Regions from separate parts of the Enterobacter asburiae genome, predicted to be linked through region 2. Evidence: predicted binding sites of a transcription regulator. Region 2 holds the regulator's gene; each other region holds the start of a gene.
The links. The regulator PhoB, encoded in region 2, activates phosphate uptake and scavenging genes when phosphate is short. The targets are predictions, from matches to a motif close to CTGTCATAAAACTGNCNNAT.

Region 1 (5,386 bases), 1.6 Mb from region 2:
TGCAGCACCGGCTCCTTCTGGCCCGGCGTGTGGCGAATCAGGGTAGGGAGCGCCGTCATCGGACGATTGCGGTTCGGCAACACTTCGGTCCCCACAATCGCATTAATGGTGGTCGATTTTCCCGCTTTCATGGTGCCCACAATAGCCAGGACCATTTCCAGCCGGGTTATTTTTCGTAATTCATTATTCAGCATCGCCTGCTGCGCTTCGACACCGCGCGCGCTAAAATGCAAAGGTAAAACGTTGTTCTTTTCACCCGTAATAGCAGCCGCGGTGCTCTCCAGCATCGCAGTCGGCATTGATTTCAACGTATCAAGGTTTTGCAGGGCGAGCTGTAACAAACGCTCAGCTTCCTGGCTTAATTCAAAAATGGTCTGTGTGTGCATGATAAAAGCCTTTCCTTAACGCAAATTTATTACTTTTATTAAGCCACTGGTATTAATTATGTTGTTCAGGCTTATATGATCACGTGTGGAAAACATGTTCGCCGAAATATAACTGATTGATGATAATCAGAAATAATTCGCTATCCTTGCATGGCGTGTATAGCTCCCCTTCTGGCCTGACGGCCAAAGGAAAAAAGCGTAGCCCAATTTTAAGAAACTTCAGGATATATCATCATTATTTACCCACCTAAAAAGAGAGGTAATAGGCCCCTGCCAAAAGATATGGATGGCAGCGAAGTCAGGAGATAAATAACAACGTGTCGCTTCACCTTATCCGAAATGAAGGAGCGTAGCAATTTGCTGCAATAAAATATTCGATATATTTAGCGTCATTTCTTCCCACCGTGTTAATGAGGTAAGCATCGCTTAACTGACTGACACGAAGTGTCACTCCCGATACGCTTTTTGCATTTTTTTAATTCACAATGCCACCGACAAACGTGTGGATTTGCGCTATACTTGCCGCCTTTTTCGGCACGCTGCCGTCATTTAGCTGGCACTTTCCAGCGCGTTTACACTTTTTGAGGATACCGATATGTCACTCCCACACTGCCCAAAATGCAATTCTGAATACACCTATGAAGATAATGGCATGTTCATCTGCCCGGAATGCGCTCACGAATGGAATGATGCCGAACCATCACACGATGCTGATGCACTTGTCGTCAAAGATGCGAACGGCAATCTGCTGGCGGACGGCGACAGCGTAACCGTGATTAAAGACCTGAAAGTGAAAGGCAGTTCTTCCATGCTGAAGATTGGCACCAAAGTGAAGAATATCCGTCTGGTTGAAGGCGATCATAATATCGACTGCAAAATTGACGGCTTCGGTCCGATGAAGCTGAAATCAGAGTTCGTGAAAAAGAACTGATTTACCCGCCCGGTGGCGCTTCGCTTACCGGGCTTTCGGGAACTACACTTAACGAGCTTTTCTTACGTGAGGTAAAGATTATGCCGTTAAGTCCCTACATCTCGTTCGCCGGCAACTGTGCAGAAGCTACTTCTTTCTACCAGCAAGCCGTCGGCGCAGAACTCCTCTATAAAATCACCTTCGGCGAAATGCCAAAAAGCGATAACAGCGATGAAGGCTGTCCGTCCGGTATGCAATTTCCGGATTCGGCTATCGCTCACTCCAACGTTCGCATTGCGGGCAGCGATATCATGATGAGCGACGGAATGCCGCCGGGCAGCAACGCGCAGTACGCGGGTTTCACGCTGGTACTCGATACCCAGGACGTTAATGAAGGCAAACGCTGGTTTGACAACCTCGCCGCGGGCGGGAATATCGACATGGCCTGGCAGGAAACCTTCTGGGCACACGGTTTCGGTAAAGTCACCGATAAATACGGCGTGCCGTGGATGATTAACGTCGTTAAGCAGCAGCACTAATTTTCTGGCGGAGAGCCGTCTGCCTCCGCCTGTCATTAAACTCCCCTCAACTCTTCAAACTCCCGCAACCCAGACTTAACCCAAATGTCACATTGATGCGCCAGCATGAGGCCACATTTATCGTGAGGCCCAGCACATGCAAACCGTCATCCGCGTCGAGAAACTGAGCAAGACCTTCAATCACAATAAGGCTCTGCATGCCGTTGATCTGACCGTCCAGCAGGGCGAAATGGTGGCGCTGCTGGGGCCATCCGGTTCCGGTAAATCCACCCTTCTGCGTCATTTAAGCGGTCTTATCACCTGCGATAAAACGCCGGAAAGCCACGTCGAGCTGCTGGGCAATACCGTGCAGCGCGCGGGGCGTCTCGCCAGCGATATCCGCAAGAGCCGCGCCCAGACGGGCTACATCTTCCAGCAGTTCAACCTGGTGAACCGCCTGACGGTGCTGGAGAACGTGCTGATTGGCGCGCTCGGCAGTACCCCGTTCTGGCGCACCTGTCTGCGCTGGTTCTCCCCTTCGCAGAAGCAGGAAGCCTTACAGGCGCTGACCCGCGTCGGCATGGCGCATTTCGCCCACCAGCGCGTCTCCACCCTGTCCGGTGGACAACAGCAGCGCGTGGCGATTGCCCGCGCCCTGATGCAAAAAGCGCAAATCATTCTCGCTGACGAACCCATTGCCTCGCTGGACCCGGAGTCCGCCCGCATCGTGATGGAAACCCTGCGCGACATTAACCAGAACGACGGCATCACCGTGGTGGTCACGCTGCATCAGGTGGATTACGCCCTGCGCTACTGCGAACGCATTGTCGCCCTGCGTCAAGGACACGTGTTCTTTGATGGCGCGAGCCATCAGTTTGATAACGAACGTTTTGACCATCTCTACCGCAGCATTAACCGCGTCGAAGAGAACGCGCAGGCTGCTTAATTAAACCCGATCCGAGGAAAGTACATGAGCTACAAAGCCGTTGCCGCGCTGGCCTTTACCAGCATGTTCAGCCTCAGCACCCTGTTAAGCCCGGCGTATGCACAAGAGCAGGAAAAAGCGCTGAACTTCGGCATTATTTCGACGGAATCACAGCAGAACCTGAAGCCTCAGTGGGAACCGTTCCTGAAAGATATGGAAACCAAGCTGGGAATCAAAGTGAACGCCTTCTTCGCCCCGGACTACGCGGGCATCATCCAGGGGATGCGCTTTAATAAAGTGGACATCGCCTGGTACGGCAACCTCTCCGCCATGGAAGCGGTGGACCGCGCGAACGGCCAGGTGTTTGCCCAGACCGTCGCGGCAGATGGCTCCCCGGGCTACTGGAGCGTGCTGATCGTGAACAAAGACAGCCCGATCAACAACCTCAACGACATGCTCGCCAAACGCAAAGAGCTGACCTTCGGCAACGGCGACCCGAACTCGACCTCCGGCTACCTTGTCCCTGGCTACTACGTCTTCGCCAAAAACAACGCCTCCGCCAGCGACTTCAAACGCACGGTGAACGCCAGCCACGAAACCAACGCCCTGGCCGTGGCCAACAAGCAGGTGGACGTTGCTACCAACAACACCGAGAACCTCGACAAGCTCAAGACCTCCGCGCCGGACAAGCTGAAAGAGATCAAGGTTATCTGGAAATCGCCGCTGATCCCGGGCGACCCGATCGTCTGGCGTAAAAATCTCTCCGAGAGCACCAAGGACAAGGTGTACGACTTCTTTATGACCTATGGCAAAACGCCGGAAGAGAAAGCGGTCCTGGCGCGTCTGGGCTGGGCACCGTTCCGCCCGTCAAGCGACCTGCAGCTGGTCCCGATTCGTCAGCTGGCGCTGTTTAAAGAGATGCAGGGCGTGAAGGACAACAAAGGGCTGAAGGACGAGGAGAAGACCAGCAAAGTGGCCACCATTCAGGCCCAGCTGGAAGACCTCGATCGCCTGACCGCCGCGCTCGGTGCAATGACGAGCGTGAATAAAGCGGTGCAGTAACTCAAGTTCCCTCTCCCACAGGGAGAGGGAGAACAGCTTAAGGAGCCAACATGCAAACCATCACCCTCCCACCGCCAAAGCGCAGCTGGTTCTCGCTCATAAGCTGGGCCATCCTGCTGGCGGTGCTGGTTATCTCCTGGAAGGGCGCGGAAATGGATCCGCTGCTGCTCTTCAAAGACGCGGGCAACATGGCGACTTTCGCCGCCGACTTCTTCCCGCCGGACTTCAGCCAGTGGCAGGACTATCTCAGCGAAATGGCGGTCACCCTGCAAATTGCCGTCTGGGGCACCGCCCTTGCCGTCGTTCTCTCCATTCCGTTTGGCCTGATGAGCGCCGAAAACATCGTGCCGTGGTGGGTGTATCAGCCGATGCGTCGCCTGATGGACGCCTGTCGCGCCATCAACGAGATGGTCTTTGCGATGCTGTTCGTGGTCGCCGTTGGCCTGGGTCCATTCGCGGGCGTGATGGCGCTGTTCATCCACACCACCGGCGTGCTCTCCAAGCTGCTTTCTGAAGCGGTCGAAGCCATCGAGCCCGGCCCGGTGGAAGGCATCCGCGCAACGGGCGCCAACAAAATAGAAGAAATCCTTTATGGCGTCCTGCCGCAGGTTATGCCGCTCCTGATCTCCTATTCCCTGTACCGCTTTGAGTCCAACGTCCGCTCCGCGACGGTGGTCGGCATGGTGGGCGCAGGCGGGATTGGCGTCACCCTGTGGGAAGCGATTCGCGGTTTCCAGTTCCAGCAAACCTGCGCCCTGATGGTGCTCATCATCGTCACCGTCAGCCTGCTGGATTTCCTCTCTCAACGTTTGCGTAAGCACTTCATCTGAGAAGCGAGGCTTTGTTTTCTATGCACTTATCCAGACATCCGACCAGTTACCCTACCCGCTGGCAAGAGATTGCGGCAAAGCTCGAAGTGGAGCTGCGCACGCACTACCGCTGCGGGGACTACCTGCCCGCCGAGCAGCAGCTTGCCGACCGCTATGAGGTGAACCGCCACACCCTGCGTCGCGCCATTGACCAGCTGGTCGAGCGCGGCTGGGTCCAGCGCCGTCAGGGCGTGGGCGTGCTGGTGCTGATGCGCCCGTTCGACTACCCGCTGAACGCCCAGGCGCGCTTTAGCCAGAACCTGCTGGATCAGGGCAGCCACCCGACCAGCGAAAAGCTGCTTTCGGTGCTGCGTCCGGCCTCCAGCCACGTGGCGGACGCGCTGGGCATTCAGGAGGGCGACGACGTCATTCACCTGCGTACCCTGCGTCGCGTTAACGGCGTGGCGGTATGCCAGATAGACCACTACTTTGCGGACCTCGCCCTCTGGCCCGTGCTCCAGCATTTCTCCAGCGGCTCGCTGCATGATTTTCTTCAGGATGCGACAGGCATTGCGCTCAAGCGCACCCAGACGCGCATCAGCGCCCGTCGCGCGCAGGCGAAAGAGAGCAAGGTGCTCGAAATCCCCAATATGGCCCCGCTGCTCTGCGTGCGCACCCTCAACCACCGTGACGGCGAGATCAACGCGACGGAATACTCCGTCAGCCTGACCCGCGCCGACATGATCGAATTCACTATGGAGCACTGAATGCACTTC
Region 2 (5,386 bases):
CGACGCCCGCCGCCTGCGCCTCGCATTTTTCAAGCACGCTGCGGGCGGCTTTGTGTTTCTCAAACACCATGGCGGAAATCTGGCCGTAGATCTCTGTGCCGGTCAGCTCCTCCAGCAGCTCGGCGCGATCGCTCGGCTTGGCATTGAGGAAGGCGGCAAACTGCCCCTGTGAGAGCAGCATGGAGCGGGTAAAGCGGCCATAGTCCAGCCCGGTGAGCGCGGCGGTTTGCTCCAGTTTATCCGTCACTTTATCGGCCAGGATTTTGCCATCTTCACAGCGCGCCAGCTCCACGCGCGGCGCCTGCAGGTTCCCGTCCGGCTGGTTGCGCGCCCGGTTCTGGCTCCAGAAGGCGCGATAGGCGGTGCCTTTTACCTCGAACTCCACTTCCGCCAGGCACTCGGCGGTGTCGCGCGTCATCAGGTCGTTTTGCGCCTGAGAAACCTTCTGCAGTCGCGGCGTTTCGTGATAAAGCGCCAGACAGATGGCGTCGAGCAGGGTGGTTTTGCCTGCCCCGGTCGCACCGGTGATGGCAAACAGACCGTTGCTGGCAAACGGCTCCGCGGTAAAGTCAATTTTCCACTCGCCCTTGAGGGAGTTGAGGTTTTTCAGGCGCAGGCTCAAAATTTTCATGCGTTTTCTTCCTCATCATTGAGCGCATGCAGGGTATGGCTGAACAGTTCGCTGAGTCTTGCACGCTTCGCGTCGTCAATTTCCTCCTGCGAGAGCCTGCGTTCAAACACTTCTTCAACCCGAAGCTCACTGAGCGTTTCGCGTTGCGCGCTTAACAGAATTTTCTCGCGCTGCTCGCGGCTGCGGCGTACCAGTAAGACTTCGACGGGCAAATCTTCCGTCAGCGCCTGAATTTTACGCTGCATATCGTGCAGGTAGTCATCGGTGGTGATTTCGATATCCAGCCAGACGGGCGGGTTAAGCGTCGCGCCGCGCCACTGCTCAAGCTGGGCGGTAATGGTGTCGAGATCGCCCTTCAGCACCGCCAGCGGCTGGGTGACAGGCACCGCCAGCGTCTCGACGGCGTGAAGTTTCCCTTCGGAGAAGCTCACCAGATGGACGGACTTGGCCTTGCCCGTTTCGTCAAAGCTGAGCGAAATTGGCGAACCGCAGTAGCGGATGTGCTCGCTGCCGCCGACGATCTGCGCCCGGTGAATGTGTCCGAGCGCAATGTAGTCGGCTGGCGGGAAGTTTTGCGCCGGAAAGGCGTCCAGCGTGCCGATATAGATCTCACGTACGGCGTCACTTTTACTGGCCCCGACGGTGGTGAGATGGCCGGTCGCAATCACTGGAATCGGCTGGTCGCCGCGCAGGGCGCAGGCATCGGCGTGCTGCTGGTGATAATAGTCGGTGATGGCCTGTAATAAATGCTGCTGCTTTTCCGCACCCGACAGCCCCGCCTGGCTTTGCACGATGTCGCGCGGGCGCAAAAACGGAATGGGGCACAGCACCGCCCCCGGCGTGCCGTCGCGTTTTTTCAGGATCTGCGGGGCGTGCCCGGCGCTGGCGACGACGGTGGTATTGAGAAATGCCAGGATGTCGCGGGATTCATTGAGCGTCGCGACGGAATCATGGTTACCGGCGACAATCACCAGATGACAGCCGGTTTGCTGCAAATTCACCACGAAGCGGTTGTACAGTTCACGCGCATAGCTGGGGGGCGAGCCGGTATCAAAGATGTCACCCGCCACAATAATCGCGTCCACCTCGTGCGTCCGGGCCGTTTCCAGCAGCCAGTTCAGGAACGCTTCATGTTCAGCCGCACGGCTTTTGCTGTAAAAATTTTGACCCAGATGCCAGTCCGAGGTGTGAAGTATGCGCATAGCTGATCCGTGGCAAAAAAGAGAAAGCAGGATTATAAACGTTCAGAGACGGGAAAATAACCGCTGTAATAAAACAACAGTTTGCCCGTTATCGTGGTACTGTTTTTCATAAATCTGTCATAAATCTGACGCATAATGGCGCCGAATTACAAACTTGTAACTTAAATAAGATAAGACAGGGCAAAGTATGGCGAGACGTATTCTGGTCGTAGAAGATGAAGCTCCAATTCGTGAAATGGTGTGCTTCGTGCTCGAGCAAAACGGCTTCCAGCCGGTTGAAGCGGAAGATTATGACAGCGCAGTGAACCAGTTGAATGAACCCTGGCCCGATCTGATTCTGCTGGACTGGATGTTGCCCGGCGGCTCCGGACTGCAGTTTATCAAACACCTGAAGCGTGAGGCGCTGACCCGCGACATCCCGGTTGTGATGCTCACGGCGCGCGGAGAAGAAGAGGATCGCGTTCGCGGTCTGGAGACCGGCGCGGACGATTACATTACTAAACCGTTTTCCCCAAAAGAGCTGGTTGCCCGCATTAAAGCCGTGATGCGCCGTATTTCGCCGATGGCGGTGGAAGAGGTGATTGAGATGCAGGGGCTGAGCCTTGACCCCACCTCACACCGCGTGATGACCGGTGAAAATCCTCTCGACATGGGGCCTACCGAATTTAAACTCCTGCACTTCTTTATGACCCACCCGGAACGCGTGTACAGCCGCGAGCAGTTGCTGAATAACGTCTGGGGAACTAACGTGTATGTCGAAGACCGGACGGTTGACGTACATATTCGCCGCCTGCGAAAAGCACTGGAACTGAGCGGCCACGATCGCATGGTGCAGACGGTCCGCGGCACGGGTTATCGTTTTTCTACCCGTTTCTGAACAATGACAGGAGTGTGACGCGTGCTGGAACGTCTGTCATGGAAAAGGCTCGTCTTTGAACTGATCTTATGCTGTATTCCGGCCTTCCTTCTGGGGGCCTTTCTTGGACACCTGCCGTGGTTTCTGCTGGCGTCGGTCACCGGGCTGCTGATCTGGCATTTCTGGAACCTGCTGCGCCTCTCGTGGTGGCTGTGGGTTGACCGAAGTATGACGCCGCCGCCGGGAAGCGGCAGCTGGGAGCCGCTGCTGTACGGTCTGCATCAGATGCAGATGCGTAATAAAAAGCGTCGCCGCGAGCTGGGAAGCCTGATTAAGCGTTTTCGCAGCGGTGCAGAGTCGCTGCCGGATGCCGTTATTCTGACAACCGAAGAAGGGACAATCTTCTGGTGTAACGGCCTTGCGCAACAGCTGCTGGGCCTGCGCTGGCCCGACGACAATGGCCAGAATATCCTCAACCTTCTGCGCTATCCCGAGTTCACGCTGTATCTGAAAAAGCGTGATTTTACCCGCCCGCATAATCTGAAGCTCAATAATGGTCGCCATCTGGAAATCCGCGTGATGCCCTACAGCGATAAGCAGTGGCTGATGGTGGCGCGCGATGTTACCCAGATGCACCAGCTGGAAGGGGCGCGTCGCAACTTCTTCGCCAACGTCAGTCACGAACTACGTACCCCGCTGACCGTGCTTCAGGGCTACCTGGAGATGATGCAGGAGCAAACGCTTGAAGGCGCGCCGCGTGAAAAAGCGCTGCACACCATGCGCGAGCAAACGCACCGGATGGAAGGGCTGGTCAAGCAGCTGCTGACGCTCTCGAAGATTGAAGCGGCGCCGACGCTCGCGCTAAATGACACCATTGATGTCCCGATGATGCTGCGGGTCGTTGAGCGTGAAGCGCAGACGTTAAGCCACAAAAAGCATCACCTGACCTTTGAGGTCGACAATACGCTGAAGGTGCTGGGCAGCGAAGATGAACTGCGTAGCGCCATTTCCAACCTGGTGTATAACGCGGTGAATCATACACCGGAGGGGACGAATATCGTGGTGCGCTGGCACCATGCCCCAACGGGGGCGGAGTTTAGCGTGGAAGACGACGGGCCGGGGATCGCGCCTGAGCATATTCCGCGCCTGACCGAGCGCTTTTACCGTGTGGATAAAGCGCGATCCCGGCAGACAGGCGGAAGCGGCCTGGGGCTGGCGATTGTTAAACACGCGGTGAATCACCATGAAAGCCGTCTCGATATTCAGAGCACGCTGGGTAAAGGAACCCGCTTCAGTTTCGTTATTCCGGAACGATTAATTGCCAAAAAAATAGCCTGACGGCAGGCGTGTCATTTTACCTTTCCACGGGTCAGCGTCTGCTGGCCCGTTTGCTTTGCAGTCAAGCGAAACGCGGATGAATTTTATACGGCTGACTGTTTTTTGTTCGCATGATTAGCCATGGGTTTTTCTTATAAATAGCGTATTATTCTAACGTGCATTTTCATGCTGGCATATTGTTCTGGTTTTACGATCCCACCTTGCCTTTAAACGTTATAAGCGTTTAAATTGCGCCCCAGATACTGTCAGACCGACTGTATTTGCGTGGTAAATCGAAAAACTATTCTTCTCCACGCCAGGACGGGAGCATTTCCCGCTGAAATTGAGCAAATTTTCGGCTGTATCGTCCCGTCTGGGATATCGAAAATCTCAATATTTTCAACACCACATCCACAGGCAGTAAGGTTTTATGACCCATCACTTAAAATCGCGTGACATCATCGCGCTGGGCTTTATGACATTTGCGCTGTTCGTTGGCGCAGGCAACATCATTTTCCCTCCAATGGTTGGCCTTCAGGCGGGTGAACACGTCTGGACCGCCGCGTTTGGTTTCCTGATTACTGCCGTGGGTCTGCCGGTTCTGACCGTTGTCGCGCTGGCTAAAGTCGGCGGTGGCGTGGATAGCCTCAGCACCCCGATTGGCAAAGTGGCGGGCGTTCTGCTGGCAACCGTCTGCTATCTCGCCGTTGGCCCGCTGTTTGCGACCCCGCGTACGGCAACCGTGTCCTTCGAAGTGGGTATTGCTCCCCTGACCGGTGACGGTGCGATGCCGCTGTTTATCTACAGCCTGATCTACTTTGCGATCGTGATTCTGGTTTCCCTCTATCCGGGCAAGCTGCTGGATACCGTGGGTAACTTCCTGGCTCCGCTGAAAATTGTGGCGCTGATTGTTCTGGCGGTTGCGGCCATCGTCTGGCCAGCGGGCCCGATTAGCGACGCGATGGACGCCTATAAAAACGCCGCGTTCTCTAACGGCTTTGTGAACGGCTACCTGACGATGGATACGCTGGGCGCGATGGTCTTTGGTATCGTTATCGTTAACGCCGCGCGTTCCCGCGGTGTGACCGAAGCGCGTCTGCTGACCCGCTATACCATCTGGGCTGGCCTGATGGCCGGCGTGGGGCTGACGCTGTTGTATCTGGCGCTGTTCCGCCTGGGCTCCGACAGCGCCATGCTGGTCGATCAGAACGCCAACGGTGCGGCTATCCTGCACGCCTACGTTCAGCACACCTTCGGCGGTGCGGGCAGTATGCTGCTGGCGGCACTCATCTTCCTGGCCTGTCTGGTCACCGCGGTTGGCCTGACCTGCGCCTGCGCAGAGTTCTTTGCGCAGTATCTGCCGCTCTCTTACCGCACCCT
Region 3 (5,386 bases), 1.8 Mb from region 2:
GAGAAACCAGCCGTACAGCCCGCTCCGGCAAAATAACCTCCCAACAGGCACAAGAAATTGTGCCTGTTTCTTTTTGTTCTGCATCCTTCCGTCAGCCAGATTTCCAATTGTGTAAAGTTGTGTCTTTCTGGTGACTTACGCCCGCCGGATGCTTGAAAATAGACGCAATACCCATACGATGTGGGTAATCGCATAGTGCGTTTTGTTAAACTGAGGTAAAAAGAAAATTATGATGCGAATCGCGCTCTTCCTGCTCACCAACCTGGCGGTCATGGTGGTTTTCGGGCTCGTGCTAAGCCTGACAGGAATTCAGTCGAGCAGCGTTCAGGGTCTGTTGATTATGGCGCTGCTGTTTGGTTTTGGTGGCTCGTTCATCTCCCTGCTGATGTCGAAGTGGATGGCACTGAAATCGGTGGGTGGTGAGGTTATTGAACAGCCGCGTAACGATATGGAACAGTGGCTGATGAATACGGTGGCTCAGCAATCCCGTCAGGCCGGGATCGCCATGCCGCAGGTGGCGATTTACCATGCCCCGGACATCAACGCTTTCGCCACGGGCGCCCGTCGCGATGCGTCACTGGTTGCCGTCAGCACCGGATTGCTGCAGAACATGAGTCGTGACGAAGCCGAAGCGGTTATTGCTCACGAAATCAGCCATATCGCCAACGGTGACATGGTGACCATGACCCTGATTCAGGGCGTGGTGAACACCTTCGTGATCTTCATCTCCCGTATTCTGGCGCAGATCGCGGCAGGCTTTATGGGCGGAAACCGTGACGAAGGTGAAGAGAGCAACGGCAACCCGCTGATCTACTTCGCCGTTTCGATGGTTCTGGAACTGGTATTCGGTATTCTGGCCAGCATCATCACCATGTGGTTCTCCCGCCACCGTGAATTCCACGCGGATGCCGGCTCGGCGAAGCTGGTTGGTCGTGAGAAGATGATTGCCGCGCTGCAGCGTCTGAAAACCAGCTATGAGCCGCAGGAAGCGAACAGCATGATGGCCTTCTGCATTAACGGTAAATCCAAATCGCTGAGCGAGCTGTTTATGTCTCACCCGCCGCTGGATAAACGTATCGAAGCGCTGCGCAGTGGGGAATACCTGAAGTAACGCTAAGAACCCTAATAAGCCGGGCAGGAGAACTCTCCGCCCGGCTTTTTTTATGCCTGAACCCTGGGCTGGGTCACACGCAGGCCGCTGACGACCGCCGCGAGCGAGGCAAGGGCACCTGCGGTGAGAAGCGCAACATGGTTGCCGTTTTGCCCGGCGAGGTTAAACATCAGGGCGACCAGCGCCGCGCCGCTGCTTTGCCCCAGAAGGCGAGCGGTTCCCAGCATGCCGCTGGCACCTCCGCTGCGATGGCGCGGCGCGGAGGTGATGATGGTGTGATTGTTAGGGGACTGGAACAGGCCAAACCCTGCGCCGCACAGGATCATGCGCCAGATGATGTCCAGATCGGTTGGCGAGGACGGTAGCAGTGCCAGCGCGAAAAGGCCTGTCGCCATCACCGCAAGCCCCAATGCTCCCAGGAAACCGGCATGGACGCGTTCAATTAAGTAACCTGCCAGCGGCGCCATCACCATGGTCGCCAGCGGCCAGGGGGTTAACAGCAGGCCGGTCTCCACTTCTGAACGGCCGACCACGCTCTGCAGAAAGAAGGGCAGAGAAACCAGAGCCAGCATTTGGGCGCAGAACGAGCAGACAGACGTGCAAATGGAGAGGGAAAAGAGGGGAATACGCAGCAGATCGACCGGCAGTAAAGGCACAGGGAGAGTGAGCTGGCGGCGAACAAAGAAGAAGCCGATCGCCAGCAGGGCGATGAGCTCCGCGGCGGTAAGCATCAGAGACTGTCCCTGCGCAAAGCCGCTCAGCGCCGTAATCAGCAGGCCAAAGGTCAGGGCATTCATCACCGCACTCGCCACATCGAATCGCGGCATGGTGCTTTTAGGGCCGTTAGCGGGAAGAAAGCGCAGGGCAAAGAATATAGCGACAATGCCCAGCGGCACGTTAATAGCAAACAGCCATTGCCATGACGCAACGGAAAGGATCGCCGCCGCAATAGTTGGCCCGGCGGCGGAAGAGACGGCGACAATAAACGAGTTTATCCCCATGCCGCGCCCCAGATGACGCTGCGGATAAATTAAGCGGATCAACGCCGTGTTTACGCTCATGAGCGCCGCGCCGCCAAAACCCTGCGCGATGCGGGCAAGCGTCAGGGTATGCAGTGAATCTGAAAGGGCGCATAGCAAGGACGTGAAGGTGAAAACCACCAGACCGCACTGATACACCCGACGGTAACCGAACATATCGCCCAGGAAAGAGAACGAGAGCAGGGAAACCACAATCGCAATCTGATAGGCGTTAACGATCCATATCGAACTGGCGGGAGAGGCATGCAGGTCGCTGGCGATGGTTGGCAGGGCAACGTTCGCAATTGCGCCGTCAAGGACGGCCATTGAGATACCGATAATGATGGTCGCTATAGCGCCATACCGCTGGGGTAAAGGCAGGCCATCGGAAAGGGTCTTTTCCATTAGGATTAAAAAAGCTCAGCGTGAAATTATTCTCAGGGTAACTATTTTAGCATTGTTACAGCTGCGATATGTCGCAGATTTGTAACGAAGTAAACGTGGATTGATTGCAGGTGACATGACGGGAACTTATAATAAAAACCGGTTCTGATTTTTATAAAACACTCTCTATGAGGTGGTAAATGGCTATTGCGGATTTGGATAAACAGCCAGATTCTGTTTCTTCCGTGCTGAAGGTGTTTGGCATCTTACAGGCGCTGGGGGAAGAGCGTGAAATAGGTATTACAGAGTTGTCGCAGCGCGTGATGATGTCTAAAAGCACCGTATATCGCTTTTTGCAAACCATGAAGTCGCTGGGCTACGTTGCCCAGGAAGGCGAATCTGAAAAATACTCTCTGACGCTGAAGTTGTTTGAGCTGGGCGCCCGTGCGCTACAAAATGTTGACCTGATCCGCAGCGCCGATATTCAGATGCGTGAAATCTCTCGCCTGACCAAAGAGACCATCCATCTCGGTGCGCTGGATGAAGACAGCATTGTTTACATCCATAAAATCGACTCCATGTACAATCTGCGCATGTACTCGCGCATTGGTCGTCGCAACCCGCTCTACAGCACCGCGATTGGTAAGGTTCTGCTGGCGTGGCGCGATCGTGAAGAAGTGAAGCAGATCCTTGAAGGCGTGGAATACAAGCAAAGTACTTCACGAACCATTACCAGCACTGACGCGCTGTTAACGGTGCTCGATTGCGTACGCGAGCAGGGGTATGGCGAAGATAACGAAGAGCAGGAAGAAGGGCTGCGCTGCATCGGCGTTCCGGTGTTTGACCGCTTTGGCGTAGTAATCGCGGGCTTAAGTATCTCCTTCCCAACCTTACGCTTCTCCGAAGAGCGCCTGCATGAGTATGTGGCTATTCTGCACACTGCCGCACGTAAGATTTCTGAACAAATGGGTTATCACGACTACCCGTTTTAATCTCTGCTCGCATAAAAAAACGCCGCATCTGTTGCGGCGTTTTTTATATCAGTCATGTCACCGGCTGATTAGCCATTATCAATCACGACGGATGTCTTTCGCAGGACCGGACAGTTGGTCAAGCCAACGATCCCGCTGTCAGTATGCAAATATTGCGCAGTGCTCACGCCCTGTGCTGTTAAATATTTAAATTGAATCCCTAACCCGGCTGCGTTTTCGGTGCTTCCCACAAGCACGCCATAACCCGTAAGCAGAAGGCCAATCCAGACGATGGCCAGCGCAATAATTGTTCGAATGATTAAGCGCATCATTAACCTCTTTTGTCGTTGTTATCATAAAGCTAGCCTAAACGGTTTACACGATGAAACAAGTGCAGGATTCTGAAAAAAGTGCGATGGCGGTACAGTTAGTCCTTGTTTAAGATAAGCGTGATAACCTCGTTACATCAGGTTTTTAGACGGAGTGTGGAGTGAAAAAAATACGCTGGGTAATTCTGATTATCGTGCTGATAGCGTGCGTGGTGTTATGGACGCAGACGATCAATGTGATGTGCGATCAGGATGTACAGTTTTTTAGCGGCGTTTGCGCAATCAATAAGTTTATTCCGTGGTAATACGCATTTTTTCTCAAGGTGATTTCCTTCCTTCGCGCCAGTGGTAAAATAGACGTTTTTATTGAGGTGGTGAAATGGGTGAGTTACTGAATTCAGGGCTGCTGAATATGGCATCCCTGATGATTTCTTTGGTTGTTCTGCTTGTGGGCCTGGTCATTTGGTTTTTCGTGAACCGCGCCAGTTCCCGTACTAACGAGCAGATTGAACTGCTGGAAGCGCTGCTCGATCAGCAAAAACGTCAGAATGCGCTGCTACGCCGTCTGTGTGAGGCTAACGAACCGGAAGAGAAAGACGCGCCGAAAGACGCGGTCGCTGAAGATAGCAAAGACGAAGACGACTTTATCCGCCTGGTGGCTGAGCGTTAATCTTTTTATGCTGGGAGGTGGCTGTGGTCTGGAAAAATCCCTGGTATGACCCCTCCCTGAAACATCACACCCCGAACGGTTTTCGTAATACCGATCCTGTCGGACATCAACCCGGCGATCTTGACCGCTGGCGTAAAGCGCGTAAAGAGGCCGGTTTACCGAAGCCACCCGCGCTGGGCTATGAAGACTTTATCCAACAGTGGTGGCAACCGGTTGAGCTTACGCAACCTCATGAAGATGGGGTATGGTGGCTGGGACACGCGAGCGTAATGCTGCAGCTGGACGGCAATATCATCCTTACCGATCCGGTTTTTTCACGGCGCGCTTCTCCACTCCCTTTCCTGGGACCACAGCGCAAAACGCCTCCCGCGCTGTCAGTCAGTCAACTCAATCAGCTTGATGCGGTCGTCATCTCCCATAATCATTACGATCATCTTGATGATGCGACCATTCGCCGTATTCTCAAACGCTTCCCCGAGGTCAGTTTTTTTGTTCCGCTGGGCCTGGCCGACTGGTTTCGCCGCCGTGGGGCAAAACGCGTGGTTGAGCTCGACTGGTGGCAGAGCTTTACCTGGCAGGGGATGACGCTGACCGCCGTACCGGCACAGCACTGGAGTATGCGCACGCCATGGAACCGCAATCGCTCATTATGGTGCGGCTGGGTTATGGAAGGTCGACATCATCGTTTCTGGTTCAGCGGAGATACGGGGTATTCGCCTGAACTGCTGTTGATACCTGAACGCGTTGGCCATATCGATGCTGCCGCGTTACCAATAGGTGCCTATGCCCCACGATGGTTCATGGCTGTCCATCATATGGATCCGCAATCTGCGGTGGCATTGTGGCAGCAGCTGGGTTGTCCTCTGGCGTTTCCCATTCACTGGGGCGTGTTTGAACTGGCA

Region 1: phnC (phosphonate ABC transporter ATP-binding protein) is a predicted target of PhoB. The motif match lies at 1,865-1,884, and genes of this name have one in related genera.
Region 3: kdgR (DNA-binding transcriptional regulator KdgR) is a predicted target of PhoB. The motif match lies at 2,604-2,623, and genes of this name have one in related genera.

The regions. Positions count from the first base shown of each region.
Region 1 covers NZ_CP011863.1:3,158,042-3,163,427, forward strand. The annotation lists gene crfC (clamp-binding protein CrfC) at 1-386, opposite strand, end outside; gene ACJ69_RS15265 (zinc ribbon domain-containing protein YjdM) at 982-1,317, shown strand; gene yjdN (VOC family metalloprotein YjdN) at 1,398-1,835, shown strand; gene phnC (phosphonate ABC transporter ATP-binding protein) at 1,972-2,760, shown strand; gene phnD (phosphonate ABC transporter substrate-binding protein) at 2,785-3,801, shown strand; gene phnE (phosphonate ABC transporter, permease protein PhnE) at 3,852-4,631, shown strand; gene phnF (phosphonate metabolism transcriptional regulator PhnF) at 4,652-5,377, shown strand; gene phnG (phosphonate C-P lyase system protein PhnG) at 5,378-5,386, shown strand, end outside.
Region 2 covers NZ_CP011863.1:65,600-70,985, forward strand. The annotation lists gene sbcC (exonuclease subunit SbcC) at 1-631, opposite strand, end outside; gene sbcD (exonuclease subunit SbcD) at 628-1,833, opposite strand; gene phoB (phosphate response regulator transcription factor PhoB) at 2,021-2,710, shown strand; gene phoR (phosphate regulon sensor histidine kinase PhoR) at 2,732-4,027, shown strand; gene brnQ (branched-chain amino acid transporter carrier protein BrnQ) at 4,437-5,386, shown strand, end outside.
Region 3 covers NZ_CP011863.1:1,830,008-1,835,393, reverse strand. The annotation lists gene prc (carboxy terminal-processing peptidase) at 1-36, shown strand, start outside; gene htpX (protease HtpX) at 230-1,111, shown strand; gene ACJ69_RS08970 (MFS transporter) at 1,162-2,535, opposite strand; gene kdgR (DNA-binding transcriptional regulator KdgR) at 2,715-3,506, shown strand; gene ACJ69_RS08960 (YobH family protein) at 3,575-3,814, opposite strand; gene mgrB (PhoP/PhoQ regulator MgrB) at 3,976-4,119, shown strand; gene ACJ69_RS08950 (YebO family protein) at 4,194-4,484, shown strand; gene ACJ69_RS08945 (MBL fold metallo-hydrolase) at 4,508-5,386, shown strand, end outside.